Regions from separate parts of the Providencia sp. R33 genome, predicted to be linked through region 2. Evidence: riboswitches for the same ligand, from Rfam matches in the RefSeq annotation. Region 2 holds a riboswitch; the other holds the start of a gene.

Region 1 (15,573 bases), 1.4 Mb from region 2:
GACTAGATATTGGTCAAATAGGTCTGCAACCCTGCCCGCAAGCTGATGAAGTTTTCGTTTATCTGTATCATGCTGTAGATAATGTCTTAATGGTTCGAATTCTTCATCATCAATAACCTTGGGTAAAATTATCATTAACTTCCATGTCATTGCTTGTTTGGTATACGCACTTTCTTTCGGTATATCAGGTAGCACACGCCTAAACATGTCCCATATAAATGTAGCTGGTAACGGGTAGTTAATATTTGCTGCAACCCCAAATTGTTTTGCGAGTTCAATCTGTAACCACTGGGACATTCCTGGGCTCTGCACTAAGATGATTTCTTGCTCAAAAGGATGAGATAAAGGTTCATTTTTCATTAAATGAGCAATGAGCTCTTTTAACAAATCTAATTGGTTAGAATGATAGACTTGAAACATTGCGCTCTCCTATTGAGCAATACCAACGGCTAAGCGAAAGCCGTTGCCTAGGAATAAGTAATGAAACCATCAACTCAGTGCAAAACTCCGCTGGATAGCGGTGGCTTTGTTCAATCTTCCCAACAGAGTATCGCAAATCTGTATCAATGAAAGAGCTTTCCGTCTTTGAAATTCTATCAGCAGGTAGGCCTTGCTTTTCTAATACACTATGCAATTCTCTGACAACCATTGAACTTCTATATAATTGATTAAAATTCAATACGATATATTGTGTATAGTTTAGCAAAGCTATAAGCAAGATGGCAAAAACTACCATAGCAATCATTGATTCTATTAATGCAAACCCTTGTTGATGTATTTTCACAAACAAAATCCTTTTTGTTTAACTGGGCAATAATCTAACCAACCATTCTTATGAGGAATGATTTTCTGTTTCAGTGCATCCCACTCAACCCGCTGATACACTTTGATATCTAAGCCATCTTTATAAGGGCTTTGACCCGATAAAATAGAAATTGAACGACTATAAGGTTTTAAGCAACTTGTCCAAGTTTGTGTTGCATTCTGCTGGCAAATCCATTTTTTCTTTTTATTCGTTTCCCAAGATAATGTTAGCCCCCATGCCAGCGCCGATTCAGCCCGATTAAACTCAAGAAAGTATTTAGTTTCTTTATGCCACTCATCTTGTGCATGTCTTTGAAAAAAATGAAGAGAGCTAATTAATAACAAGCCCATTGTCATTAAAACAACTGTCATTACTAAAGCAATATTACCTCTTTGGTAGTCCATTTTTACCATTATAAATTCCTAATTTTTACGGTAATTCGATAATCAAAGACCTGTCTAGGTAATAACCGTGTTTCTACACTCATGACAACGTCAAGCAGTTGAATATCCATGAGCCAATTAAAGGATAATTTTTTTACTGTAACTAATTCTGCATCAAATAATGACTGCCAGCGTGTTCCGCTACAATCCCTAACATTTCGGTTTGACTCTAACTTCCCATTATTTAACCGATAACCAAAGTAATCCGTTTCTGTTGTTTTAGACTTAACATCAACCCATTTACCTGATAAATCTTGGTCATAGGCAAAAATGATACAAGTATTTCTTCCCTCACTGAACGATTTAGCACTAATCATTATTGCCTCTCCAAGACAGCTAGAAGAGCTACAATAGCCAATTCGCCTAAAATCCTTTTCCATATTTAGTAAAACTTGCCTGACTTCCCTGTTTAACTGATATTGAAAATACGCTCGATAAGCTTCCTTAAAGATTGAAGGAATACTACTCATCACAGCAACACAAATAAGGCTACTTATCGCCATCGCAATCAACATTTCAATTAAGGTAAATCCCCTTTGTTTTTCCCTGCTTAAGCAACTTTGAGGGTTCAACATTTAGGTACCCCTGCCACACTGTGATGTGAACAAGTTCTAACCCGCCCTAAAGCAGACATATAAATAGAAATGGCACTATCGTTATTCTTTAGCTGAAAACTAAATGCGCGGCTAGTTCCTTGCTTCCCATATAACTCAATTGAAGTTCGCGTTGATTTAGCAAGTTCGATACCCTGAAATTTATCAGACGTGATTCTCCCTATTTCTTGGCGAGTATTAACATCTTTGATGGACATCCACCAACCAGCTTTCCCTATATTTACGAAAAGAGTTTGATGCCGATTTAGATAAATGCCTTCTTTTACATGATGGTAAATAAACTCAGACAGTTGCCTCGCTGTATCAATAAGTCTTTGTTGTTCAATGTATTTACCCCAGTAATGCAAACCTGAAAAAACAGTTAAAGAACAAATAAATAACACAACTAAAATCTCTATCAATGTGAAACCTAATTGAGTCTGTTTCAGCTCGATTTTCATAAATATTCTCCATACGTGAACAGAAGAAAATCTCGCTTAAAAAAAACGATATAACGAGTAAATGATTTGTCGTTTACAAAGCGCTTCCCAAAAGAATGTATATGCCCTAGATGCATTCAAATCAATTTGCGAAGCGCTTCGCAAAACAATTGAGGAAGCAAAAAAATGTACTGTTTTCTGACTCATGGGATAACAAAATAAAACACATCAGAAAGTGCGGAGAACCAAAGGAGGGAAAATATGTATTCGAAAATTGAACCTATGGTGGCCCTAGGTCTAAAGCCACCATAGCAAAGAAAGGGGATTGCTAGCTAAACAGTAAAGGGATATTTGATAGCTTCATGACATTGATACCCATCAAGCGTGAAGTCATCAGTGGTTACCCAAGTTTCTATATCTTCTAACGTTTTAATTTCTGGATTAATTGTCAATGAAGGAGAAGAAAATGGTTCACGTTTTAATTGCACATCTCTCATCAACGGTAACTGGTTTTCATAAATATGTGCATTTACAATCTTATGATAGGCCTTACCTGCTTTATGGCCCGTGATGCGTGCCATCAATGCAAGTAAAACAAAACATTGTACTTGATTGAAATTCAAACCGAGCGGAACATCACAACTGCGCTGATATGATGTTAGATGCAGTGTATCGCCTAATAGTGAAAATGTATGAGTGTGCATACAAGGACGCAAGCACCCCATTTCAAATTCACCTGGGTTATAGAAAGTGATAATTTCCGCGCGGTCATCAATACCATTTTTTAGGTTATTAACAACTTTCTGAAGTTGATCAAGATGAGTGCCATCTGGGCGTTGCCATGAGCGGCCTTGAACACCATAAACACGGCCCATATCATCCTCACCCTTTCGATGAGGATTATTCAGCCAAGCTTGGTTTTCATTCGCATTTGCGTTCCAAGTGTTGCAACCAATTTCACGAAATTGTGCTGCATTATCATAACCGCGCAAGTAACCGAGTAGCTCTGCAATCGCTGCTTTATAAAAGCTTTTACGAGTCGTAATCAAGGGGAATTGATTATTACCAACATCATATTCAAGATCGGCATTGATAATGGTTAAACAACGAACGCCTGTGCGTTTGTTTTCAACCCATTGCCCTTCATCAATGATACGTTGACATAAATCTAGATACGGCTTCATAGTGGCTCTCTTATTCAAAAATAACTTAACTGGTAAGCTTAGTACTAAATACGTTATCTTCTGTGAAATTGTTGTACTTAAAATACTAAGCTAACCACAATAACAAGGCTAGCTAACTACCTTTAGGCTCTTTTTCTGGCTTATGAGCAGGAACATTTTTACCGTACTTATATGCCCATACAATCATTAAAACACCAATGATTATCATAGGTATAGATAAAATTTGCCCCATACTGATGCCACCAAACAACCCAAGTTGTGCATCTGGCTGTCTAAAGAACTCAACGATAATTCTAAATGCACCATAACCGATTAAAAATAGCCCTGAGACACTGCCCATTGGCCTTGGTTTACGGACAAATAAGTTAAGAATGAGGAATAAAACAATACCTTCTAAGAACATTTCATACAGCTGCGATGGGTGCCTTGGTAACACACCATATTGCTCGAGGATCGGCAGTAAAGAAGGATCTTGAGCCGCTAATTGGATATCTTCGCTGCGTGAATGTGGGAACAAGAAAGCCCAAGGTGTATCAAGGGTGACACGCCCCCACAACTCGCCATTAATAAAGTTACCGATACGCCCCATTCCCAAACCAAACGGAATCAATGGAGCCACAAAATCAGAAACTTGAAGAAAACGACGACGAGTACGATGTGCAAACCACATCATGGCACAAATGACACCAATTAAGCCGCCATGGAAAGACATACCGCCATCCCATACCTTAAAGAGATAAAGCGGGTCATCGAGGAAAACAGGGAGATTATAGAAAAATACGTAGCCAAGACGGCCACCTACAAAAACACCAACAAAACCAACATACAGCAGGTTTTCAACTTCATTTTTTGTCCAGCCGCTATTTGGTTTTGCAGCACGGCGTCCCGCTAACCATAACGCAAAAACAAAGCCAACAAGGTACATAAAACCATACCAGTGCAGCGATACTGGCCCAATTGAGAACATAACAGGATCAATTTCCGGAAATGCTAAGTAACTGTTACTCATCGTTCCCCACTTTTAATGATTAAGCCAACTGTTGGCTGACTATAAAATATTCAATACACTTCAATTTATTTGAAGAGCGCAAAAGCATACAACAAAAAGCATAGTGACTTATACTTGAATATAATCACTTTAACCTAATTTAACCGAAAATGAGCAAAAACAAGGGTGCTAAATACCACCGCGCACAAAACCACCTAAATGATGAATTTCCATAAAATGGCTAGCTTCTTTTCGAACGCTTTCACACGTTTCAGCCATTAATAATTTATCAACTAAATCAGGCATTAACACAGGATCAAGCTGGCGAATAAGGTATTTCATCCTCGGAACACTCCGCCCACTCATACTTAAAGAGCGGTAACCAAGGGCAATTAATATCATAGCACTGAGAGGCTGGCCTGCCATCTCACCGCACACACTAACGGGGAGCCCCAAGCGATGGCACTCCTCACTAACCTTCGCAAGAAAGCGAATGACAGCAGGATGGAGATTATCATATAGCGCAGCGACATGTGTATTGTTGCGGTCAACCGCAAGTAAATATTGTGTAAAGTCATTGGTACCAATAGAGATAAAATCGACACGTTTTTTTATTTCTGGTAATAAGAATAGCAATGAAGGTACTTCAAGCATGACCCCCACTTGCGGCATTTTTACGGGTTGCCCAATCAACTGACTCACTTCTTCTTTTGCTCTGTTTATTAATGAGATAGCTTCATCTACCTCATTAATACTGGTCACCATCGGCAAAAGAATACGTAAGTTGCCAGATAATGCATTAGCCCGTAACATCGCCCTTAATTGAATTAAAAAAATCTCAGGCTGATCAAGCATAATGCGGATCCCTCGCCAGCCTAGGCTTGGGTTTTCTTCGCTAATAGGCATATAGGGAAGCTGTTTATCTGCCCCAATATCAAGAGTACGTAACACCACGGGCTTTGTTGGAAATAACTGTAAAACTTCTTTATATAACTGTTTTTGTTCATCTTCCGAAGGAAAACCATTATGTAGCATAAACGGCAGTTCAGTGCGATATAACCCAACACCATCAACCCCAGTGTTAATTTGCTGTTCGTAACGCGGGCTCAGCCCTGCATTTAGGTGGATTTGTATCTGCTCACCACCTATTAAGGTCGCATCTTGATCTAAGGTTCCTTCAGCCAAACGACTAATAACGTTTTCTTCTTCAATTATCTGCTGATATTCTTGAATAATTAGGTTTTCAGGCTCGATAAATACTTCACCGCGATAACCATCTAAAATCAAATGTCGGTTATGCAGTAAAGACGGTTCAATGTCCGCCCCCATAATGGCAGGAATGCCCATTGCTCGGATTAATATTGCCGAATGAGAATGTGTTGCACCATCACGTACAATGACGCCTGCGAGTTGCTCCATAGGCAGCTCAGCAAGCACACTGGCACTGAGTTCATCAGCCACTAAAATAAAGCGATCGGGCCACTGTTCATTCGCCGTTAACGAGTCATCAAGATGAAATAATAGACGTTGACCTAACGCTTTAAGATCTGTGCCCCGCTCTCTTAAATAGAGGTCACGTAGGCGAGAGAACTGCTCAACATAGTTTTCAATAACCGTTTTCACCGCCCATTCAGCGGCAGCACCATCATCAATGGCAGCAAATAAATGTTTTTTAAGTTGAGGATCGCTAAGCAGGTGATTATAAAGATCAAAGATTGCGGCGCTTTCTTTCGCAGAACTCGCCATAAAACGTTTACTGATCCGCCGGCATTCTGCTGTCGCACTTTCTAAGGCGGTAATTAAACGTTGCTTTTCACTATCGATATCAATGGCACTGGTTTGGCTGATGCTATCAAAAGAAGGTTGCGAGTTATCTTGCCAACCATAGGCCATTGAAATTCCCTGAGAAACAGGGATAGCTTTAATTCTATTTTGCCGATATTGCCCAAAAATCCCTTTGGCTTGTGCTTGCGATAAAATCACAGCGAGTTGCATCGACAGTGTCACCATAAAAGATTCTTCTGTCTCATTAAACAGGCGTTTTTCACGCTGCTGAACAACAAGCACACCTAATAATTGGCGCCGATAAACAATGGGAACACCAAGAAAGGCTTTAAGCTGCTCTTCTTTTAATTGAGGAAGGTATTTGTATTGAGGGTGTTCACGGGCATCAGCGAGGTTTAGCATTTCAGATTGGCGCCCTACCGCGCCAACAACACCTTCATCAAAGCCAAGACGAATAGCAATCCCGCTAGGTTTTTTTAACCCGCGGGTTGCCATTAAGTAATAGCATTGGCGAGGATGATCAGCTAAGTAAATCGAACACACATCAGTTCGCATTGCTTTGCAGGTTTCATCCACCAACACGTCGAGCGCATCAGTCAAACTTGTCGCCATCGCAACTTTTTCGACAATTTCACGTAGACGCATCAACATAGGCTTACTTTGCTCCACGCCTACGGTTATTAAAAACAGGTCGTTGTGGTAATTTTTGTTCCTGTAAAGGCATAACAACTGGAGCAAATTCTTTCATTACACGGCGATAGACTTCCCGTTTAAAAGAAACCACTTGCCTAACAGGATACCAATAACTGACCCATCGCCAGCCATCAAATTCTGGCGATTTACTGCGCTGCACGTTTATATCAGCATCATTACATTGCAGTTGGAGTAAAAACCAACGCTGTTTCTGCCCAATACAAACCGGTTTTGTATCCCAACGCACCAAACGCTTGGGTAATTTGTAACGTAACCAATTACGGGTAGATGCCAATAACCTGACATCCTTACGCTGTAGCCCAACTTCTTCGTATAACTCACGATACATCGCTTGCTCAGGTGATTCCCCTGGGTTGATGCCCCCTTGAGGAAATTGCCATGAGTGCTGACCATAGCGGCGAGCCCATAAAACATGCCCTTGCCGATTACAAATTACAATTCCTACATTCGGGCGGTAGCCATCATCATCAATCACTCGACTACCCCAATAACCAAATTTGAAAGATACCTAATTGTTTCACACATACCCTAACTGGTAAACCTATATCAATACAGTTTGCAGATATGTCCGAAGTCTCTACAATAGTAAGCGTCTCAACGGGGTGCCAAAATTATTGTGGCTGAGAAATAACCCGTAGAACCTGATCCGGTTAATACCGGCGTAGGGATTTGAGCCACCGCCTGCAAACCTGCATCGGTTCACTCTCAAATCCTGTGTCACTCTCTTTTAGCGCAGGAAAAAGCATGTTTAAAAACAAAATTATAGCATCGATTTTTACCCTTAGTGCACTCAGTTTAAGTCAATTCGCATGGGCAGAAAAACCGACCCTAACTGTCTATACCTATGACTCCTTTGCCGCAGAGTGGGGACCAGGTCCGCAAATTAAAAAAAATTTTGAAGCTCAGTGTGATTGCGAATTAAAAATTGTTGCCTTAGGGGATGGCGTTGCGCTGTTAAACCGTTTAAGAATGGAAGGCAAAAAAAGTAAAGCTGACGTCATTTTGGGCTTAGATAACAACCTGTTAGATTCCGCAGAGAAAACAGACCTCTTTGCCCCTGCTGAAATTGACACGACAGCCTTAAAATTACCTATTACATGGGATAGTTCTATTTTCATTCCTTATGACTATGGCTATTTTGCTTTCATTTATGACAAAAATAAAATCCAACAACCACCCACAAGTATGGATGCGCTATTAAATAGCGAAAATAACTGGAAAATCATCTACCAAGACCCACGCACCAGCACACCAGGACTTGGCCTGATGTTATGGATTGAAAAACTATATGGTGATAAATCCGCAGATGCGTGGAAAAAAATGGCAGGAAAAACCTTAACGGTCACCAAAGGTTGGAGCGAAGCATACGGCTTATTCTTAAAAGGTGAAGGAGATTTCGTTCTGAGCTATACCTCATCGCCGGGCTACCAGATGCTCAACGACAAAAAAGATAACTACGCCGCTGCCTTGTTTGATGAAGGCCATTACATGCAAGTGGAAGTCGCCGCAAGGTTGAAAAACAGCCCACAACCTGAACTCGCTAAGCAATTTTTACAATTCGTTTTAACACCTGGATTCCAAAATACATTACCGACCACTAACTGGATGTATCCGGTGATTGATATCCCTCTGCCAGAGGTTTATAACCAACTACCTCTGCCAGAAAAAGCCTTACAATTTAGTTCACAAGAAGTGGCTAAAGAACGTCAAAACTGGACGCGTTTATGGCAAACCGCCGTCAGTCGTTAATTAATCTCTCTTTATTACCGGGAGCTCTCGCTTCCGGTTTATTAATTACGATAGCGCTTCTCAGTTTTGGAGCGCTCTGGTTTTTTGCGCCTGAAATCGCCATTGATGACATCATCAGCGACAGTTATCTATGGCATGTCATTGGCTTTACCTTTTGGCAGGCATTTTTATCCGCTATTTTTTCCGTGCTTCCTGCCATTTTCCTTGCAAGAGCACTTTACCGCCGTCGCTTTTGGGGACGTACACTATTTATACGCCTCTGTGCGATGACGCTTGTTCTCCCCGTTTTAGTCGCTGTTTTTGGTATTTTATCGGTATACGGGCAAACAGGTTGGTTGGCAAAAATCTGTCACTGGATAGGCGTGGAATACCGTTTTTCTCCCTACGGCTTAAAAGGAATTTTACTTGCACATATTTTCTTTAATATGCCACTCGCCACAAGGATGTTGCTACAATCCTTAGAAAATATCGCCATTGAACAGCGGCAAATGTCAGCACAATTAGGGTTTAATGAGTGGCAACAGTTTAGAATTTTAGAATGGCCTTATTTGCGTAGGCAAATCCTCCCTACCGCAGCACTGATCTTTATGCTGTGCTTTGCCAGTTTTGCCACCGTACTCGCTTTAGGTGGTGGCCCTGCGGCAACAACGATTGAACTCGCAATTTATCAAGCGCTTAATTATGATTTTGACCTTGGTAGAGCTACCATTTTGGCGCTCATCCAATTATTTTTCTGCATTGGATTAATGTTTGTCTGTCAAAAAATCAATAATTTATTTTCAGTCGGTTTTAGCCATCAAACACAATGGGTAGACCCCGCAGATAACCTATTTCGTCGTATTCGTGATTGCCTATTAATTGCCGCGGCGATGTTATTGCTGCTTCCCCCCCTGCTTGCGGTGGTTTTCGATGGTTTAAACGGCCAACTATTATCGGTATTACAGCAACCTGCATTATGGCAAGCCACAAGAACATCCCTATTTATTGCGCTTTGCGCAGGTGTGGTCTGTGTCACTCTCACCTTGATGCTGCTCTGGAGTAGCCGTGAACTGCGTTTACGCCAAGCTGTGCGACTAGGACAAGCGATTGAGTTAAGCGGCTTAATTATTTTAGCTATGCCTGGTATCGTCCTTGCTACAGGTTTTTTTATCTTTTTCAATGAAACCATTGGGCTCCCTGAATCCCCCTACCCCTTGGTGATTATGACCAATGCTCTGTTGGCTATCCCCTATGCCTTAAAAGTCCTCGAAAACCCGATGAGGGACACCGCAGAGCGATATAACCCTTTATGTCAATCCTTAGCGATCACAGGGTTTAACCGTTTTAAAATTATTGAGCTAAAAGCACTACGTAAACCTATTGCCCAAGCTCTCGCATTTGCTTGTGTAATTTCGGTGGGGGATTTTGGCATCGTGGCGCTGTTTGGTAATGAAAATTTCCGTACGCTTCCCTATTATTTGTACCAGCAAATTGGGGCGTATCGCACCAATGATGGTGCGGTAACCGCAATGCTGCTGCTATTACTGTGTTTTTGTTTATTTAGCCTGCTCGAACGCATCTCAGGAAAACACCATGATTAAGCTGACAAATTTAGACTACCAATATGATAACTTAACGATGTCATTTGATTTTTCAGTAAAATCAGGGGAATGTGTCGCGATTATGGGGCCAAGCGGTGCAGGGAAAAGTACGTTACTGAGCCTAATTAGCGGCTTTCAATTTCCCAAAACAGGCACAATAGAACTTAACGGGCAAGATCATACCTTTACCCCGCCAGCGCAACGTCCTGTTTCCATGCTATTTCAAGAAAACAATTTATTCGCACACTTAACGATACGGCAAAATATCGGTCTCGGTTTACAGCCAAGCCTGCGATTAGGCTCGGCGCAAATGCAGGTCGTCGAGCAAATTGCAGCTCATGTCAGTTTAACTGAATGCTTAGACCGCTTGCCTGCACAGCTTTCAGGGGGACAACGCCAACGTGCAGCTCTTGCACGGTGTTTGGTTCGCAATCAACCGATTTTATTGCTTGATGAGCCGTTCTCAGCCCTCGACCCTGCCCTGCGCCATGAAATGCTTATGTTGTTAAAAACGGTTTGTGCAGAAAAATCCATCACACTGTTAATGGTGTCCCATAATGTGGATGACGCCCTGCAAATTGCCCCAAGAACGTTAGTCATCACTGATGGGGTAATTGCCTATGACGGCGACACACAAGCTTTATTGCAAGGGCAAAGTGCAGCTTCTGCACTTCTTCGTGTCACCGACACCAATTAATACTGTATAAATTCACACTATTGTCGTATATTATTGGGTAACTTAGCGAACCGAGTTGCCCAATGCCTCAACCAATGCCCCCTGTACAACAAGGCTTTATCTTAAGCCGACATTGGAAAGACACCCGCCACGGTGTTGAGGTCACGTATTGGCTTCTCACAGACACGCTCCCGCAAAAAATTACTATTCCCAATCAAAAAGCAATTGGCTTTTTATCGGCTTCAAAGCTACCAATTGTTCAGCATCTTTTAGATGAACAACCAAATGTCAGCTACCGATTACTTGAACTCTCTGACTTTCAAAGGGAAAAAGTCTACGCCATCTATTGCCACCAATACCGTCAATTACAGAATATTGAAAAAAGCTGTAAAGAATTAGGTGTTGAGCTGTTTGAAACCGATATTCGTCCTTGCGAACGCTATTTAATGGAGCGCTTTATTACAGCGCCCGTGTGGTTTTCCCGTAATTCGCGCAGTGAATACCAGCTCAAGCCTTGTGAAGGTTATCGCCCAAAAATTAAAGCGGTATCTCTTGATATCGAAACCAGCCAACATGGTGAGCTATATTCCATCGGGCTATCTGGTTGTGGTGACAACGTGGTGTTTATGTTAGGCCCAGAGCAAGGCCCTGCATTAAATTCGGATCATCGCCTTGTGTATGTAAATAGCCGGCCTCAATTGCTTGATAAGCTCAATGAATGGCTGCAGCAGTACGATCCTGATGCCATAATCGGTTGGAACTTAATCCAGTTCGACTTACAGGTTTTGCAAAAACACGCAGAACGCTATGGCATTCCGCTGTTATTTGGGCGGCAAGGGACAAAACTTGAGTGGCGGGAGCACGGCTTCAAACAAGGCGTTTTCTTCGCTTCAGCCCAAGGTCGGCTTATTATCGATGGCATAGATGCGCTCAAAAATGCAACATGGCATTTTGCTTCGTTTAGTTTGGAATTTGTCGCACAAGAGCTTCTCGGGGAAGGTAAGGCGATTGATACGCCCTACGACCGAATGGACGAAATTAACCGCCGCTTTGCTCACGATAAACCCGCTTTGGCACACTACAACATTCAAGACTGCGTTTTAGTCCACCGTATATTCGAAAAAACCGATCTCATGGCGTTCTTGCAAGAACGTTCGTCAGTGACAGGCTTAGTGCCAGATAAAATGGGGGGCTCCGTTGCGGCATTTTCCCACCTTTATATTCCACGGTTACATCGTATTGGTTTTGTCGCACCGAATATAACCGAGCACAAAATGCAGTTGAATCCTGGTGGGTTCGTAATGGACTCTCAACCTGGATTGTATGACTCCGTGTTAGTGCTAGACTACAAAAGCCTGTACCCCTCAATTATTCGTACCTTTTTAATTGACCCCGCAGGCATGATTGAAGGGCTTGCTCACCCTGAACCACAACATTCTGTGCAAGGTTTTCGCCAAGCATGGTTTTCACGTACAACCCATTGTTTACCCGATATTGTTAGCCATATTTGGCAAGCGCGCGATAAAGCCAAAAAAGAACACAATGCTCCGCTTTCTCAAGCCTTAAAAATTATTATGAATGCCTTTGCAGGCGTGCTTGGCGCTGAAGGTTGCCGTTTCTTTGACCCACGCTTAACTGCTTCAATTACAATGCGCGGCCATGAAATCATGCGTACAACCAAGCGATTGATTGAATCCCAAGGTTACCAAGTCATTTATGGGGATACAGACTCCACATTTGTTTGGCTACGTGACCAACACACTGAAGAGCAAGCACAAAAAATTGGCTATGCCCTTCGTGATTACGTTAATGATTGGTGGAAACAACATTTAAAGGATGAGTGGCAGCTCGAAGGTGTGCTTGAACTTGAGTACGAAACACATTATCGCCGTTTTCTTATGCCAACCGTGCGTGGCGCTGAAATGGGCAGTAAAAAACGTTATGCGGGTTTAAGCCAAGATAAAATGATATTCAAAGGGCTAGAAACGATCCGATCAGATTGGACTCCACTCGCACAAATTTTTCAAAAAGAGCTCTACACTCGAATTTTTCATCGCCAATCGTATCGTGAATATATTCGTGAATATATCCAAAATATTCGGGCGGGTAAATTTGATGACCGCTTAATTTACCGTAAACGCTTACGCCGAAAACTCACTGATTACCAACGAAATGTGCCACCACACGTTCGCGCAGCACGTGCCGCAGATGACTATAATGTAAAATTACAGCGCCCATTACAGTACCAAAATGGGGGCTGGATAAGCTATATCATCACACTGGCAGGGCCTGAACCGCTCGAAATCGTAACAGCAAGGCCGGATTATGAACACTATATTAGCAAGCAAATCAAACCCATAGCCGATGCTATCTTACCTTTCTTAGAGGATGACTTTGATACCCTATTAACAGGCCAAATTACCCTGTTATTTTAAAATTTATTATTCCACTGATGCTTTTTTAACAGGTGACGATAAGCCGCGGTTGAATTAATATAACGCCCCTTTGATATCCGCACAGCTCGACTGCACAAATAATGCGCGATAATCAGCAATACTCGTTATAATTCAAGCAGCACTCCTTACCTTATCTTTAACGCGTTTTTCGCTAAGAAGTTAAAGCAATGACTGTGAGCCACTGCAATTTGAATTTATTAATGTGTATAATTAATCATCAGGTAATGACTATTTTTACTAAAAATCGAATTCTTCCTTGTGCAACAGATGATTAGTTGCACCAACACTGGGCGAAGACTCTGATAAAAATTGTCTTAAAAAATCTAAGAATAACTCACAAATTTATGGAATTAAGTTAAATCTATGCCATTTACTCTTGGTCAACGCTGGATCAGCGATACAGAAAGCGAACTTGGATTAGGCGCCGTTGTGGCTATCGATACCCGCATGGTAACGTTACTTTTCCCTGCAAGTGGCGAAAACCGCCTTTACTCACGCAGTGATGCGCCCATTACCCGAGTGATGTTTAATGAAGGTGATACCATCACCAGCCACGATGGCTGGCAACTTCAAGTTGAAAGCATTGAAGAAGATAAAGGATTATTAACTTACATTGGTACGCGCTTAGACACGCAAGAAACTGATGTAAGCCTCAGAGAAGTGTTTCTCGATAGCAAATTGACCTTTAATAAACCGCAAGACCGTTTATTTGCAGGGCAAATTGACCGTATGGATCGCTTCGCACTGCGTTTTCGCGCACGTAAATTTCAAAGCGAGCAAGTTAAGCACCAAGCAACTGGCCTGCGTGGCATACGCGCCAGTTTAATTCCACACCAGTTACACATCGCCAACGAAGTAGGCAAACGCCACCATCCACGCGTTTTACTCGCAGATGAAGTGGGTTTAGGGAAAACCATTGAAGCTGGGATGATCATCCACCAGCAACTTATTGCTGGCCGTGCTGAGCGTGTTCTTATCATTGTTCCTGACAGCTTACAGCATCAATGGCTGGTAGAAATGCTCCGTCGTTTTAACCTGCGTTTCTCGCTGTTTGATGATAGCCGCTATAGCGAAGCGCAACACGACAGTGATAACCCATTTGAAACTGAACAATTAGTCCTGTGCTCACTGGATTTTGTGCGCCGCAACAAGCAACGTTTTGATCAACTGGTTGAAGCTGGCTGGGATATGATGGTTGTCGATGAAGCACACCATTTGCAATGGAGTGAAGCAGCGCCAAGCCGCGAATATCAAGTAATTGAAACGTTGGCAGAAAATATTCCTTCAGTCCTTCTGTTAACTGCAACGCCTGAACAACTTGGCCAAGAAAGCCACTTCGCACGTTTACGCCTTCTTGACCCAAGCCGTTTCCATGAATATGCGGAATTTGTTGCTGAGCAAGATAACTACCGCCCAGTTGCCGATGCTGTTTCATTATTATTATCTGGCGATAAACTGACTAATGACCAACAAAACTTACTCAATGATTTAATCAAAGAGCAAGATATTGAGCCATTACTAAAAGCCGCTAATCTCGAAACAGAAGATGGCACTGCGGCACGTCAAGAACTAATTAACATGCTGATGGACAGACACGGGACAAGCCGCCTGTTATTCAGAAACACCCGTAATGGTGTTAAAGGCTTCCCGCGTCGTGAGCTGCATTCGTTAAAAATGCCATTACCGACCCAATACCAGACCGCAATTAAAGTCGCAGGTATTATGGGCACCAAAAAAGACACCGAAACTCGCGCCAAAGAAATGCTCTACCCTGAGCAAATTTACCAAGAGTTTGAAGGTGAAAATGCGACGTGGTGGAACTTCGACCCTCGCGTTGAATGGTTGATGGGCTTTTTAACCGCGAATCGTAATGAAAAGGTCCTTGTTATCTGTGCAAAAGCGGCGACTGCACTGCAATTAGAGCAAGTTTTACGTGAACGCGAAGCGATTCGTGCAGCCGTCTTCCACGAAGGGTTATCCTTGTTAGAGCGCGACCGTGCTGCGGCTTATTTTGCTTCTCAAGAAGAAGGCGCACAGGTCTTACTGTGTTCTGAAATTGGTTCAGAAGGCCGTAACTTCCAGTTCGCAAACCAGTTAGTCATGTTTGACCTACCGTTTAACCCTGACTTACTAGAACAACGTATTGGCCGTTTAGACCGT
Region 2 (15,573 bases):
GCTTTCTAATTTTTCCAACCTCAAATGAATGGGATTTCTTAACATAATTTCTGACTCATCAATCTTAATACTTCGCAGTTTACCTGAAAATCTGTCAATGCCACATATTTTGCTGATAATTAGCTGATTTTCTCATTCATTCGCTTAAAAAATGTTCGATTTGATGCAATTCCGTCAGCAAAACGTGTTGGTTCAGGCAACCTATAACCCTTTAGGCACTGTTTAACCCACTCTAAGGAAGACGAAAAACCGACTTTATGCCCTGGCGAAACATATAATGGTTTGCAGTGTTTTTTGCTTCGCAATACCCAACCGAGTTGATTTTCACCTGCCATTAATGGCTGAATACTTTCGGGAGCTTCATCTAATTCGCCCGCGTCACCACATAAGCGGCTTTTTGCAACGCCTATCGTCGCTACATTGGCTTGCAAGCCAAAATGGCAAGCCACACCAAAACGCCTTGGGTGAGCAATACCTTGTCCATCCACGAGAACTAATTCAGGCTTATGCTGTATTTTTCCCCATGCGGCCATTAAACCAGGTACTTCACGAAATGAAAGTAACCCAGGTATATAAGGCAGTTGAGTCGGTATTCTTGCTATTTGATATTCAACAAGCTCTAGCTGTGGCCAAGATAGCACTGCCACTACCGCACGGGTGATAGCACCGTCTTGCTCAAAGCCCACATCCGCCCCACCAATTAATTTCAATGATGGGAACTCATCCTGCAAAATGATTTTTGAGGCTTGGCTAATTTGCTCTTTTCGTAACTGTTGAGTATCTAAAACCATAGCGCATCCAATGCTTCGATACTTAATTATTCTTAATCATAGATGATAATGGCGCACTTACAAGATTCTATAAATACGCCACAAATCAAGAACATCAAGAAATGATGACTACTGATGATATTGGCGAGAGAAACGGTGAACCGCATCAACAAATGCGCCTGCATGCTCAGGTGGTACATCCTGATGGATACCGTGACCTAAGTTGAATACATGCCCTTCGCCGTGGCCAAAGCCAGACAGGATATTTTGCACTTCGTCTTCAATACGTGCAGGTGGAGCATACAACATAGACGGATCCATATTGCCTTGCAACGCAACTTTATCCCCCACACGACGACGTGCATCGGCAATTTCTGTTGTCCAATCAAGGCCTAATGCATCACAACCTGTTGCCGCCATTTCTTCTAACCACTGACCGCCACCTTTAGTGAATAAGGTAACAGGCACACGACGGCCATCATTTTCGCGAATTAATCCATCGATAATCTTATGCATATAATTCAGTGAAAACTGTAAATAATCACGTTTGGTTAATACGCCGCCCCACGTATCAAAAATCATGATGGATTGAGCGCCCGCACGAATTTGCGCATTTAAGTATAAAATGACGCTATCCGCCAGTTTATCCAGTAATAAATGCAGTGTATTCGGGTCTTCATACATCATTTTTTTGATTTTAGTGAACGCTTTGCTGCTGCCACCTTCTACCATATAAGTGGCTAATGTCCACGGGCTTCCTGAGAAACCAATCAGCGGGACATTACCTTCAAGAGCTTTACGAATGGCGCGAACCGCATCCATCACATATCCCAGCTCCATTTCAGGATCGGGAATTGGGATATTTTTCACATCTGCCGCACTGGTGATAGGCTTTTGAAAACGTGGGCCTTCGCCTGTTTCAAAATACAGACCAAGCCCCATAGCATCTGGGATAGTTAAGATATCAGAGAATAAAATTGCGGCGTCTAATGGAAAGCGACGTAACGGCTGAAGAGTCACTTCGCACGCAAGCTCAGTATTTTTGCACAGAGCAATAAAATCACCAGCCTCGGCGCGCGTTGCTTTGTATTCAGGCAAATAACGCCCCGCTTGACGCATCATCCATACTGGGGTCACATCTACAGGCTGACGTAGCAGAGCACGTAGATAGCGGTCATTTTTTAACTCAGTCATTATTTACTCCATTATTATTAGTGGCCGCCGCAAATGGCTATAAGCAAAGATGGCTATTGTAACATGTAAAAGGCAACAATATCAGCGCACGGCTATTTGTCCTATTCGTACTCACTTTGACGGCACAATGCGACTGTGTCCTCAATTAAGCGCCTTGCGATAGTATCCCCTGGGGGAATAAGTGGTAAGTCATTGTAATGATACCAATTTGCGCTAACCAGTTCGTTCGGGTCAACCTGAATATCACCGCTCTCGTAATCCGCAAGAAAGCCCATCATTAAGGAGTGAGGAAAAGGCCATGGCTGTGAAGATACGTAGCGAATATTTTTCACTTTTATCTGACTCTCTTCCATGACTTCGCGCATAACAGCTTCTTCTAATGTTTCACCCACCTCAACAAAGCCTGCCAATACGGTAAATAATGGGTTTTGAGAATGACGACGATGCTGTGCCAAGAGAATATGGTCATCACGGCGGATCCCCACGATAATACAAGGAGCAATTTGCGGGTAGTAACGCTCATGGCAATGGTCACACAAGCACGCCCATTCCGTCGCACTATGGCGCATTGCTGTACCACAATAGCCACAATAGCGGTGGGAGCGATAGAATTCCGCCAATTGCACGCCGCGCCCAGCTAAGCGAAATAAGCCTTCATCCTGCGCGGCAACAACTCGCGGAGACGCCATATCTGATGGCATTTTTTCAGCTATCAGCCAAACAATTTCCCCTTGCCATTCACCGATTGGCGTCGCGCTTTTACCTTCTAATGAATAGTCTTTAGCACTGCCGCGTGGAATATCCCCTTTCGGTAACCACAAGCGACCAGCGAAACAGACGAACCACCAGCCACTTTCTGTTCCTACTAACGTTAATTTATTCATTTTCTCTATCTTTTTTGGCTTTTCGTTGTTGATAAAAAGGTTGTCGATAAAAAAATCAGTTTCGAATCACACAATACACTTCTTTGACACAATGTCATTCAAACGTTTATTTCATTTTCTATCCCTGTCAATTTTGACATTTTTTAGACAGTTCATCCCTTAAAATGTCTAAAAACTGTCATAAAACGGTCAACTCACTGTCACTTATTAAAATTAGGATGCTCAGTAACCAATCTGGTTCACCGTTCCTCAAAAGTGAGAAAACAATGAAAGCTATCGTTCCTGCGATTTTACTATCACTGACCGCATCCAGTATGACGTTTGCTGCGGATGCTAATTTAACAGAGTTAATCAATGCAGCGAAAAAAGAAGGGCAAGTTTACAGCGTTGGGATGCCTGATTCTTGGGCAAACTGGAAAGGAACTTGGCAAGATTTAGCCACGCAATACGGCTTAAAACACCAAGATACGGACATGAGTTCTGCACAAGAAATTGCCAAATTTGCTGCCGAAAAAAATAACGCAACAGCAGATATCGGCGATGTTGGTGCTTCATTTGGCCCTGTCGCTGTGCAAAAAGGGGTTACTCAACCTTATAAACCCACTACATGGTCACAAATCCCTGATTGGGCAAAAGATAAAGACGGCCACTGGGCGTTAGCCTATACCGGTTCGATTGCTTTTATGATCAATAACGACTTAGTCAAAGATTCCCCAAAAAGCTGGGACGACTTACTGAAAGGAAAATACAAAGTCACCGTGGGGGATGTTGGGATTGCAGCACAAGCCAATAACGCCGTTTTAGCTGCTGCATTTGCCCGTGGTGGTAATGAAAATAACCTTAAACCTGCCATTGAATTATTTGCTGAGTTAGCGAAGCAAAAACGCCTATCCGTCAATGACCCTACCGTTGCGAACATCGAAAAAGGTGAAGTGGAAGTTGGGATCTTATGGGACTTCAATGCCTTGAATTATCGCGATCAGATCAACCGCGATCGCTTTACCGTTGTGATCCCATCCGATGGTTCAGTAATTTCTGGCTACACCACGATTATCAATAAGTTTGCGAAAAACCCAAATGCGGCCAAGTTAGCACGTGAATTTATTTTTAGTGATAAAGGCCAATTGAACCTTGCAGAAGGCTATGCACGCCCAATCCGCGCCCAATACCTGACATTACCTGATGACGTTAAAGCCAAATTGCTGCCAGAAGCACAATATAAAAATGTTCAGCCAATTAAAGATGCTGAAGGCTGGGAAAAATCATCGCGTAATTTACCAAAAATGTGGCAACAACAAGTTCTGATCCACCAGCAGTAATTGAATTTGTTGAATTTAGGAATAAAAGTCTGATGTCTGAGAAAGTCATACTTGTTGTCCTAGACGGTTTAAGTTATTCAGTAGCCCATCATTGCATGGGCTATCTCAATGGACTCATCAACGCCGACAGCGCAACACTTTACCAATTGGAGTGCGAGCTCCCTTCCATGTCTCGCCCGTTGTATGAATGTATTTTAACGGGTGTACCGCCAGTGAAAAGCGGGATCGTCAACAATGACGTTGTGCGTTTATCCCATTTTGACAGCATTTTTTCTCTCGCGCGTCTTGCGGGTAAAACCACGGCCGCCGCCGCTTATTACTGGGTGAGCGAGCTCTATAACCGCGCACCCTTCGTGGCGACTCGAGACCGTTTTACGCACGATGAACTGCTTACTATCCAGCACGGCTGCTTTTACCAAGCAGACAGCTACCCCGACGACCATCTCTTGCTGGATGCAGAATATTTGCGTAGTCAATTTAACCCTGACTTCTTGTTGATTCACCCAATGAATATCGATGATACAGGGCATAAGTTTGGGTTTGATTCACCGCAATACCGCAATGCCGCTCGCCACGCAGATATTATTTTGTCTAATTACATCCCAACATGGATTGAGCAAGGCTATCAAATTCTTGTCACTAGCGACCATGGCATGAACAATGATCGTAGCCATGGCGGCACACTCCCTGAAGAGTGTTTGGTTCCGCTATTTGTTATCGGTTCAAAGTTTTCTCATCAGCCTTGTGATGTTCAGCAAACCGATATTTGTGGCACGGTCTGCCGTTTATTGGGTATCGACCCACTCGATAAATCGGTGTGTGATGCGCTATTACAAGGAGATGCATGATGGCTGATCTCACTGCACCTTACGAGCAAGCCCAACCACAGCTGGGGAAAATGGCCATGTTAAAAAAAACCTTTGCCCGTTTTCATTGGCGCGCAGCATTATTATTGCTGCCCTTTTTTGTGCTGTTTGGCCTATTTCAAATCGCCCCGATGATTTGGGTGCTTATCAACAGCTTTATCTATGAAGAAGCCTGGTCCTTCGGTAATTACCTTGAGGTGTTTACCAATGATTTTTACCTACAAGCCTTCGAAAACACCTTATGGTTATCATTAATTTGTAGCGTGATCGGTTTGTTTATCGCCAGTGTTACTGCCTTTTCTATCTACAAGATGCAAGGCAAGGTGCGCCGAATGATGATTTCATTCACCACCATGGCAAGTAACTTTAGCGGTGTTCCGTTGGCTTTCGCATTTATCATTATTTTGGGCTTTAATGGCGCAATCACTTTGCAGCTCAAAGCATGGGGGATTATCGAAGATTTTAATATCTACAGCGCCAGCGGGTTAATGCTGCTGTATGTTTATTTCCAAATCCCACTCGGTGTGTTGTTGCTTTACCCAGCCTTTGATGCCCTCAAACCTGAATGGGAAGATGCGGCAAAAACCATGGGAGCCAGCAAATTAACCTATTTGTTAAAGGTCGCGATTCCGGTGCTTTCCCCTGCTTTACTCGGCACGTTTATTATCTTAATTGCCAATGCGATGGGTGCGTATGCCAGTACTTATGCGTTAACCAGCGGTAACTACAACCTTGTGACCATCCGTATTGCCAGTTTAGTTTCCGGTGATTTGTTCCTCGAGCCAAATATGGCGGCGGCATTATCCGTCCTGCTTATCGCTATCTTAGGGTTTATCACTGGCATCCATCATTGGTTAATCAAGCGGAGCTACCATGCAAAATAACAATGTGATTAGCCCAACTATAACCAATAAGAACGCTGGATTATGGTTTCATAAGTTAGTGCTAGTCAGTGTTGCCAGCTTATTAGCGCTACCTATTATTGCTACGTTTGTGTATTCCATTGCCAGTTCTTGGGGTGCAACCGTGTTACCTGATGCTTTGTCCATTAAATGGTATCTGCAATTGTGGCAAGACCCACGGTTTTTAATGGCATTTGGCCGTTCGTTGATTATCTGTTTTGGTACGCTGTTAATCAGTACCTTGGTCATTTTACCGATGACATTTGCGGTGTTTTATCGCTTTCCAAAGCTAAAAGGATTGATGGATTTATTGATTATCCTGCCTTTTGCAATCCCCCCTGTGGTGTCGTCCGTTGGTTTATTGCAAATTTTTGCGGATGAACCATTTATGTTAGTGGGTACGCCGTGGATCTTAATTGGCACCTATTTCACCATCACATTGCCATTTATGTACCGTGCCCTCGCCAACAGTTTTCAAGGGATTAACTTACATGACCTGATGGATGCTGCGCATTTATTGGGTGCGAATACCTTTAACGCTTTCATGATGATTGTACTGCCAAATATTCGCAAAGGTATGTTGGTTTCATTATTAATTTCATTTTCATTTTTAATGGGTGAGTTTGTGTTTGCCAATATTTTAGTGGGAACACGTTATGAGACCTTGCAAATTTACTTGTTCAATATGCGCCAAACCAGTGGGCACTTCACTTCTGCACTGGTGATGTCTTACTTCTTATTTACGCTATTGCTGACGTGGTTGGCAATGCGTTTGAATCGTTCAGGAGATGAATGATGAGCTATGTGATTGCTGAAAATTTAACGAAATCCTTCGGGTCAAATCAGGTCTTTGCGGATATTCAATTTACTATTGAAAAAGGCGAATTTATCACCTTATTGGGGCCAAGTGGGTGTGGGAAATCGACTTTATTACGCTGTATTGCAGGACTTGAGCAACCGAATAGTGGTGAGCTTTATATTAACCGTAAAAATATTACCCATCAGCCTGCCCAACAACGTGGCGTGGGCATGGTGTTTCAAAGCTATGCACTTTTCCCCAATATGACCGTCGCAGACAATATCGCCTTCGGCTTAAAAATGCGTAAAATCGATAGCAACGAAAGAGCCAAAGCTGTCGCGGAAGTGATCGAAATGGTTGAGTTACAAGGAAAAGAGCAACAATTCCCTCACCAACTATCTGGTGGGCAGCGCCAACGCGTGGCACTGGCAAGGGCGCTAGTGATGAAGCCACAAATTTTGTTACTCGACGAGCCGTTATCCGCCCTTGATGCGCGTATTCGTAAGCATTTGCGCCAGCAAATTCGCCATATTCAGCGAGAGCTTGGACTCACGACTATTTTTGTTACCCATGACCAAGACGAAGCGATGATCATGTCCGATAGGATCTTTTTGATGAATAAAGGGCAGATCGTGCAAAGCGATACGGCAGAGAATATTTATACCCAGCCCGCCACCGAGTTTGTTGCTCGCTTTATGGGCCACTACAATTTGGTGGATGCTCACAAGGCCAACGCGATGTTAGGCGTCAATTTACAAGGCACCCTCGCCATCCGCCCTGAATCTATTTATGTGAAAGAAGCAGGTCGCCAGTATGGTAGCCATATATCACACCCTGTCGATGCCGTGATTTTAGACCATCAACTACTTGGCAATATTATTCGTTATAGTGTTAATACCCCCGCAGGGGATATGACGGTGGATTTGCTCAATCGCTCCTCTGAACGTTTATTTGAACCTGGCACCCGCCTTGAGTTAATGTTTAATAAAAATGAAATTCGTGCACTTAGCTAATCATACGATAGGAATATAATGCAAAACCAATTAGCCATTTTTGACTTAGATGATACGTTGATTCAAGGGGATAGCAGCGTATTGTGGACGCAATACCTGTGGGATAAGCAAATCATCAGTGACCCACAATTTGTGGAAGCCGATAAAGCCATGATGGTGCAGTACAATGCAGGAACGTTGGATATGCCAACTTACTTGAAGTTTAACCTGCAAACCCTCGCTGATATCAAAACGGAACAAGTGGATATCTGGCTGGATGATTTTGTGCAAAGTGTGATTTTACCGAGGATCTACCCTGAAGCGATTCAAACGATCGCCCGCTACCGTGCCAAGGGGATCCCGATTATTGTGATCTCCGCGACCGTTTCGTTTATTGTCAAAAAGATAGCAGATCAACTCAATGCCGACGTCGCGATGGGCATTGATATTAAACAGCAAAATGACTGCTATACCACCGAAATTGAGGGTATCCCGACCTTTAAGGAAGGTAAGGTTAAACGCCTTATGAATTGGGTACGCCACCAGCCAATCACCGATGCGTATGTATATTTCTACACCGACTCTGCCAACGATCTCCCAATGTGCCAATTCGCCGATGAAACGTTTATCGTTAACGGTGACCCACGCCTTCTCAAAGCCGCCAATGAAAATAATTGGCCGCAATATCAGTGGGATTTATAAACCTTATTTTTAATTTTTGAGGTTTTAGGTTTTAGGTTTTAACTAACTTGCCTTTCAAAGGTTCCTCTAAATTATTCGTGCTAGAGGAAGGCGGCAAACTAAGATATCCCTAGGAGCATACACAAGTATGTGACTAGGGTAACTTAGTGCAGCCAACGCACCTATCGCGCGAAGAATGACGAGGAAGCACTTATCGCTTGAAGAATGACAAGGAAAGCTTATACTGAAATCTCTTGTCGGAGTGCCTAGTATGCATAGCATCAGGCTGAGACCGTTAATTCGGGATCCGCGGAACCTGATCGGGTTAATACCCGCGAAGGGAACAAGAGTAATCACTCAGCGCAATTTTTGCCATTTTCCTTTTGGTGAAAATTTAAACGCAACGTCTTTTTATTACTCCTCCGAACTCCTGACAAGCAACTTTCTTTCGATAAACCCGCTTGGTGCGTTTTGCATCACAGCCGTGACAATGTCAGGAAATTGCTATGTCCAATATTACAAATAATGTTATACCGACCGCTGATTTATCCCCACAAGCTGCACCTGCTCGCACACGTAAAGCCCAACGTGACGCCGCTGAAAACTTTATCAACACAGTTTCTGGCGTTTCATTTCCCAATTCTGAACGTATTTATCTCCAAGGTTCAAGAGACGATATCCAAGTTCCGATGCGAGAAATCCAGCTTTCGCAAACTCTTATTGGCGGCGACAAAGACAACCCGCAATTTGAAGACAATGAACCCGTTCCTATCTACGACACTTCTGGCCCTTACGGCGACCCAACATCAGAACTCAACGTTCACAAAGGCCTGAAAAAAATTCGCGCTCCATGGATAAACGAACGCTCAGACACCACCAAAGTAGAAAACTTAAGCTCTGATTTCACACAACAGCGACTTGCCGATGCAGGCCTCGACCACTTGCGCTTTAACAACCGCCCACACCCATTAAAAGCACAAGTCAACAAATGCGTCACCCAACTTCACTACGCTCGCAAAGGCATCATTACCCCAGAAATGGAATTTATCGCCATCCGCGAGAATATGGGTCGTGAACGTATTCGTGGTGAAGTTCTGCTGCAACAACACCCGGGACAAAGCTTTGGGGCTAATTTGCCCGAAAATATTACCCCTGAGTTTGTTCGCCAAGAAGTCGCCGCAGGTCGTGCCATCATCCCTGCTAATATCAATCACCCTGAATCTGAGCCGATGATTATTGGCCGTAACTTCTTGGTGAAAGTGAACGCCAATATCGGCAACTCGTCGGTCACTTCATCCATCGAAGAAGAAGTGGAAAAACTGATTTGGTCAACGCGCTGGGGTGCAGATACCGTCATGGATTTGTCCACAGGCCGTTACATCCATGAAACCCGTGAATGGATTTTACGTAATAGCCCAGTCCCCATCGGTACGGTGCCAATCTACCAAGCCCTTGAAAAAGTCAACGGCGTGGCAGAAAACCTGACGTGGGAAATGTTCCGCGATACGTTATTAGAGCAAGCCGAGCAAGGCGTTGACTACTTTACTATCCACGCCGGGGTCTTGCTGCGTTACGTGCCAATGACCGCTAAACGCTTGACGGGTATTGTCTCGCGCGGCGGCTCTATCATGGCAAAATGGTGCTTATCCCATCACCAAGAAAACTTCCTGTATGAAAACTTCCGTGAAATCTGTGAAATTTGTGCCGCTTACGACGTTTCTTTGTCATTAGGCGATGGTTTACGCCCAGGCTCCATCCAAGATGCAAACGATGCTGCACAATTTGCCGAGCTTCATACCCTTGGCGAGTTAACTAAAATTGCGTGGGAATATGACGTCCAAGTGATGATCGAAGGCCCTGGCCACGTACCGATGCAGATGATCCGCCGCAACATGACGGAAGAATTGGAACATTGCCACGAAGCCCCGTTCTATACCTTAGGCCCTCTCACAACCGATATTGCACCGGGTTATGACCACTTTACCTCGGGTATTGGCGCAGCAATGATCGGCTGGTTTGGCTGTGCAATGCTCTGTTATGTCACACCAAAAGAGCATTTGGGCTTGCCGAACAAAGATGACGTTAAACAAGGGCTTATCACCTATAAAATTGCGGCGCACGCAGCTGACCTTGCGAAAGGCCACCCCGGCGCACAAATCCGCGATAATGCCATGTCGAAAGCGCGTTTCGAATTCCGCTGGGAAGACCAATTTAACTTGGCTTTAGACCCCGAAACTGCACGCAAATACCACGATGAAACCTTGCCGCAAGCTTCGGGGAAAATTGCCCATTTCTGCTCAATGTGCGGCCCGAAATTCTGCTCGATGAAAATCTCCCAAGAAGTGCGTGATTACGCAGCCCAAAAAGAGGCAAACGAAAAAGAAGCAGGTATGGAGCAGATGTCTGAAGCCTTCCGCGCCCACGGTAGCGAGCTATACCATGGCGCAGAAATTGTGAATGCAGAGGTCGCTGATAATGAAAAAATCGCCTAACGCTATTATTGCGCCAACAACGCCATTTCCAGAGACCGAGCAATACCTCGGCCTTTACCCTGTTGTCGATTCCGTTGAATGGATTGAACGCCTGCTTAGTGCAGGTGTTTCCACCCTTCAATTACGCATCAAAGACAAAGCGGATGCTGACGTACGAGATGATATTCAACAAGCCATCGCATTAGGCAAAAAGCATAACGCACGGTTATTTATCAACGACTACTGGCGCTTAGCCGTTGAGTTTGGCGCCTACGGCGTACACCTTGGCCAAGAAGATTTGGAAACCACTGACTTGCTAGCAATCCACCAAGCTGGCCTTCGGTTAGGTATTTCCACCCACGATGAACATGAGCTAGCCATCGCCAAATCTGTGCGCCCCTCTTACATTGCCATGGGGCACATTTTTCCCACGCAAACCAAAGAGATGCCATCATCTCCCCAAGGGCTAGAAACCCTTAAAGCAATGGTAGAGGCAACGCCAGATTACCCAACTGTCGCCATTGGTGGAATATCCATTGACCGTGTACCCGCTGTTTTAGCAACGGGTGTTGGCAGTGTGGCACTGGTCAGCGCGATCACCAAAGCCGATGATTGGCGAGCCGCCACTGAAACGTTACTGAATTTAATTGAGCGTCATCGCGCTTATTAATTAATTCATAATCAAATAATTAGCCGTGTATTTAGTGAAATAGACACACGGCTGATAATTCGAGGAATTTAATCATGTTAAGTGACCAAGAATTCATGCGTTACAGCCGCCAGCTATTACTTGAAGACGTTAGCCCTGAAGGGCAACAAAGACTGAAAAATAGCAAAGTGCTGATTGTCGGTTTAGGTGGGTTAGGCTCTCCTGCCTCCCTCTATTTAGCTGGTGCAGGCGTTGGTGAGTTATGGTTAGCAGATCACGATGATTTGCATGTCTCTAATTTACAAAGGCAAGTTCTCTACGATACAGATGATATTGAGCAATCAAAAGCGCAGTTAGCCGCAAAGCGGCTTCGCCAACTCAACCCGTTCGTGAAAACGCGTGCCATTGTGCAAAAATTAGAGGTTGAAACGTTAATCCCACTCGCCGAGCAGGCCGACTTAGTGCTTGATTGCTGCGATAACATGGCAACGCGCCATGCCGTCAATGCCGCCTGTGTCATAACCAACACCCCCCTCGTTAGTGGTAGCGCGGTAGGCTTTGGTGGGCAACTGATGGTACTCGAACCACCGTTTAGTTCAGGGTGTTATGCCTGCCTTTATCCCGACCAAGATGAACCTGAGCGTAACTGCCGTACCGCTGGGGTATTGGGGCCTGTTGTTGGCGTTATCGGTACACTACAAGCCCTTGAAGCCCTTAAATTACTTGTCGGGTTGCCTTCATCCTTAAGTGGGAAATTACGCTTATTCGATGGAAAACAACAACAGTGGAACACATTGCAATTGACGCCATCGTTGCAATGTCCAGTTTGTCGGGAAGAAGCATGCATATCCTAATTAATGACCAAAATATGACGCTTGATGCCCCGCTAACCGTCAATCAGTTGTTTGAGGTGCTAGGTCGCTCCACCACTGGCACCGCACTGGCCATCAACCAAGTCATCATTCCAAAGAGTCAGTGGGATTCTCATCTCATTAATGACCAAGACAATATCTTGTTATTTCAAGCTATCGCAGGGGGCTAACCATGTTAAAAATCGCTGATGTAACCTTTCAATCACGCCTATTTACGGGTACAGGGAAGTTTGCCAATGCCACGTTAATGCAAGAGTCTATTCAAGCTTCGGGCAGCCAATTAGTTACCATGGCGATGAAGCGGATTAACCTGCGCGGGCAAGATGATGGTATTTTGCAGCCGCTTCAAGAGCTTGGCGTAAAGCTTTTACCCAATACATCTGGTGCAAAAAATGCCCAAGAAGCTGTTTTTGCTGCGCGACTGGCACGAGAAGCTCTTGGCACCCATTGGGTCAAACTCGAAATTCACCCTGACATGCGCTATCTATTACCCGACCCTATCGAAACATTGTTAGCAGCGGAGCAACTGGTCAAAGAGGGGTTTGTAGTATTACCTTATTGCAGTGCTGACCCTGTGCTATGCCGCCGTCTTGAAGAAGTTGGCTGCGCAGCGGTCATGCCATTAGGTGCCCCTATCGGTACCAATAAAGGTTTAGCCACCAAAGAGATGCTGCGAATTATTATCGAACAAGCCACCGTGCCTGTTGTAGTAGATGCTGGGATTGGCGCGCCAAGCCACGCCGCAGAAGCTATCGAGATGGGGGCGGACGCCGTACTGGTGAATACGGCGATTGCCGTTGCCAAGCAACCTGTTTTAATGGCAAAAGCCTTTAAACTGGCTGTCGAAGCTGCCGAATTGGCTTATCAAAGTGGCTTAGCGGCACCGAAACAGCAGGCTCAAGCATCCAGCCCGCTCACCAGCTTTTTGGGGGCACTATCATGATCCCCCGTTTCCAAGAGCGCTTAAATGCACTGGATTGGGACGATACTACGCTGCGAATTAATAGCAAAACCGCCCACGATGTAGAACACGCTTTAGGCAGTGATATCCTCTCCCTCGATGATTTTATGGCACTGCTCTCCCCTGCGGGACGGCCTTACGTTGAAGCGATGGCGCAAAAAGCACAACGGCTTACACGCCAACGTTTTGGCCACGCGGTTGGGTTTTATGTCCCACTTTATTTGTCGAATCTCTGCGCAAACGATTGTACTTATTGTGGTTTTTCAATGAGCAACAAAATCAAACGTAAAACACTCAATGACGCAGAGATAGTCAATGAGTGTGAAACAATCCGTAAAATTGGGTTTGATAGCTTATTGTTGGTCACAGGGGAGCACCAAAGCAAAGTGGGAATGGATTATTTCCGCCATACTTTGCCTATCATTCGCCCTTATTTCAGTTCGTTGATGATGGAAGTGCAGCCATTAAGTACTGCCGAGTATAAAGAATTGAAAACATTAGGGTTAGATGGTGTGATGGTTTACCAAGAAACGTACCACGAGCCAACCTACCAGCTGCATCACCTAAAGGGCAAAAAGCAAGATTTTCACTGGCGTTTAGCCACCCCTGAACGCCTTGGTGAAGCTGGTGTAGATAAAATCGGCCTTGGCGCATTAATTGGTTTATCTAATAGTTGGCGCACCGATTGCTACATGGTGGCCGAGCATTTGCTGTATTTGCAGCAATATTATTGGCAAAGCCGCTATTCCATTTCGTTTCCACGTTTGCGCCCTTGTGCGGGTGGCGTCGAACCTGCATCATTGATGAATGAAGCGGAATTGGTTCAACTCATTTGTGCTTTTCGGTTACTTGCCCCGAATGTTGAGCTTTCACTGTCGACTCGTGAGTCCCCATATTTTCGCGACCATGTGGTGCCACTCGCGATTAATAATGTCAGCGCAGGCTCAAAGACCCAACCGGGGGGTTATGCGGATACCAAAGAAGAGCTAGAACAGTTTTCACCAAACGATAACCGCAGTGCGGCACAAGTGGCAAATGCCCTCGTACAAGCGGGGTTACAACCCGTTTGGAAAGATTGGGATGGCTATTTAGGTCGTTAAACTTCTGCTAAAAAGCGTATTAGCTGCACAAGAGCTTAATACGCTTTTTATTATTTAAGCAATTTTGTCCCACTTAATGGTGTTTTCCAGAATTAATGCAAAAATAATCCCCATTAAAAGCCCATTACCTAATAGCGAACTGAACATTGTGGGTAACGAATCTAATACCGCTGATGGTGCTGACATTAAAAATATTCCGACAAAAATCGGCAGTGCTAACCGGTAAATATTACGTGCATTTAATTTCATATCCGTTAGAAATGAAAATGATGAAAACAACAGCGGCAAATACGTGGCTAACATCACCGCGCTACCAATTGCGAGGGGTAATGAACGGAAAAATTGCGTGAGTACGGCAATTCCCCCGACACAAAGAAAAATCACACTGCCAATGACAAATGAAATGCGAGAGCTGTCTTTTGTTTGGGTAATCAAGCCAATAGAAGAGACAAAAGGCGAGAAAGGCACAATTCCCAGCGGGGCAGCAAGTACCGTCACAATGCCTGACATCACAAAACTGCGTCGGTACAGTGACTTAGTCGGCTGCGTATTTGGGTAGAAGACATCGGTTCCTCGCATCGCCCCAAAAGTATTTGAGGTATTCAGAATACCTGCAAAGATAGCGGTTAAAATAATACTCACGCTAATTTCATCCGATTTACCGAGTGGAAAAAGCATCCACGAAGAAGACGACACTGGTAATGTGCTACTGCCAAACAATATGCTATACACTACCCAACCGATGATTGTACCAATCAGTAGCGCGTACTTACTGATACTCGCAGGTAAATAAATAATAATCCCAATCACTAACGTAAGCACGGCAAGGGCAAGAAAGAAAACAGGGTAATTTACCACCACTTCCGCCCCACCAACACCAAATGGAAGGCCTAACATCCCTTTCAAGAAAATCGTCACCAGTTGAGCGCCAAGTAAAAACATAAACACCACTAACACACCCGGTTTAAATAAACTGGCTAACCACCCGCCAAGCCCGCTTAAACCAATTAAAATGGTGATAATTCCCGAGAGAAAAATACCTATAGCAAGACTCCAACCAATGGTGCTAAGGGCAGTTCCTTGCATCGATTCTGATAATGTCACGGTTAAAAT

Evidence for each region. Region 2 has a riboswitch for thiamine pyrophosphate ahead of thiC (phosphomethylpyrimidine synthase ThiC). Riboswitches for the same ligand answer to the same signal wherever they lie in the genome.
Region 1: it holds a riboswitch for thiamine pyrophosphate, as region 2 does, so the genes downstream of both, thiB (thiamine ABC transporter substrate binding subunit) here and thiC (phosphomethylpyrimidine synthase ThiC) in region 2, are expected to answer to the same signal.

What each region holds. Positions count from the first base shown of each region.
Region 1 is NZ_CP072453.1:2,727,505-2,743,077, forward strand. Features, by position in the region: gene recC (exodeoxyribonuclease V subunit gamma) at 1-420, opposite strand, end outside; gene J6836_RS12815 (type IV pilus modification PilV family protein) at 398-784, opposite strand; gene J6836_RS12820 (YgdB family protein) at 781-1,218, opposite strand; gene J6836_RS12825 (prepilin peptidase-dependent protein) at 1,218-1,823, opposite strand; gene J6836_RS12830 (prepilin-type N-terminal cleavage/methylation domain-containing protein) at 1,817-2,302, opposite strand; gene J6836_RS12835 (thymidylate synthase) at 2,614-3,465, opposite strand; gene lgt (prolipoprotein diacylglyceryl transferase) at 3,578-4,474, opposite strand; gene ptsP (phosphoenolpyruvate--protein phosphotransferase) at 4,643-6,889, opposite strand; gene rppH (RNA pyrophosphohydrolase) at 6,894-7,427, opposite strand; TPP riboswitch at 7,541-7,638, shown strand; gene thiB (thiamine ABC transporter substrate binding subunit) at 7,697-8,701, shown strand; gene thiP (thiamine/thiamine pyrophosphate ABC transporter permease ThiP) at 8,677-10,281, shown strand; gene thiQ (thiamine ABC transporter ATP-binding protein ThiQ) at 10,274-10,978, shown strand; gene J6836_RS12870 (DNA polymerase II) at 11,041-13,392, shown strand; gene rapA (RNA polymerase-associated protein RapA) at 13,777-15,573, shown strand, end outside.
Region 2 is NZ_CP072453.1:4,131,142-4,146,714, reverse strand. Features, by position in the region: gene J6836_RS19435 (YjaG family protein) at 1-45, opposite strand, end outside; gene nfi (deoxyribonuclease V) at 120-791, opposite strand; gene hemE (uroporphyrinogen decarboxylase) at 900-1,964, opposite strand; gene nudC (NAD(+) diphosphatase) at 2,066-2,848, opposite strand; gene J6836_RS19415 (ABC transporter substrate-binding protein) at 3,115-4,167, shown strand; gene J6836_RS19410 (alkaline phosphatase family protein) at 4,200-5,015, shown strand; gene J6836_RS19405 (ABC transporter permease) at 5,015-5,917, shown strand; gene J6836_RS19400 (ABC transporter permease) at 5,907-6,731, shown strand; gene J6836_RS19395 (ABC transporter ATP-binding protein) at 6,731-7,747, shown strand; gene J6836_RS19390 (HAD family hydrolase) at 7,766-8,428, shown strand; TPP riboswitch at 8,656-8,767, shown strand; gene thiC (phosphomethylpyrimidine synthase ThiC) at 8,914-10,899, shown strand; gene thiE (thiamine phosphate synthase) at 10,883-11,548, shown strand; gene J6836_RS19375 (HesA/MoeB/ThiF family protein) at 11,623-12,381, shown strand; gene thiS (sulfur carrier protein ThiS) at 12,369-12,569, shown strand; gene J6836_RS19365 (thiazole synthase) at 12,572-13,342, shown strand; gene thiH (2-iminoacetate synthase ThiH) at 13,339-14,460, shown strand; gene J6836_RS19355 (uracil/xanthine transporter) at 14,515-15,573, opposite strand, start outside.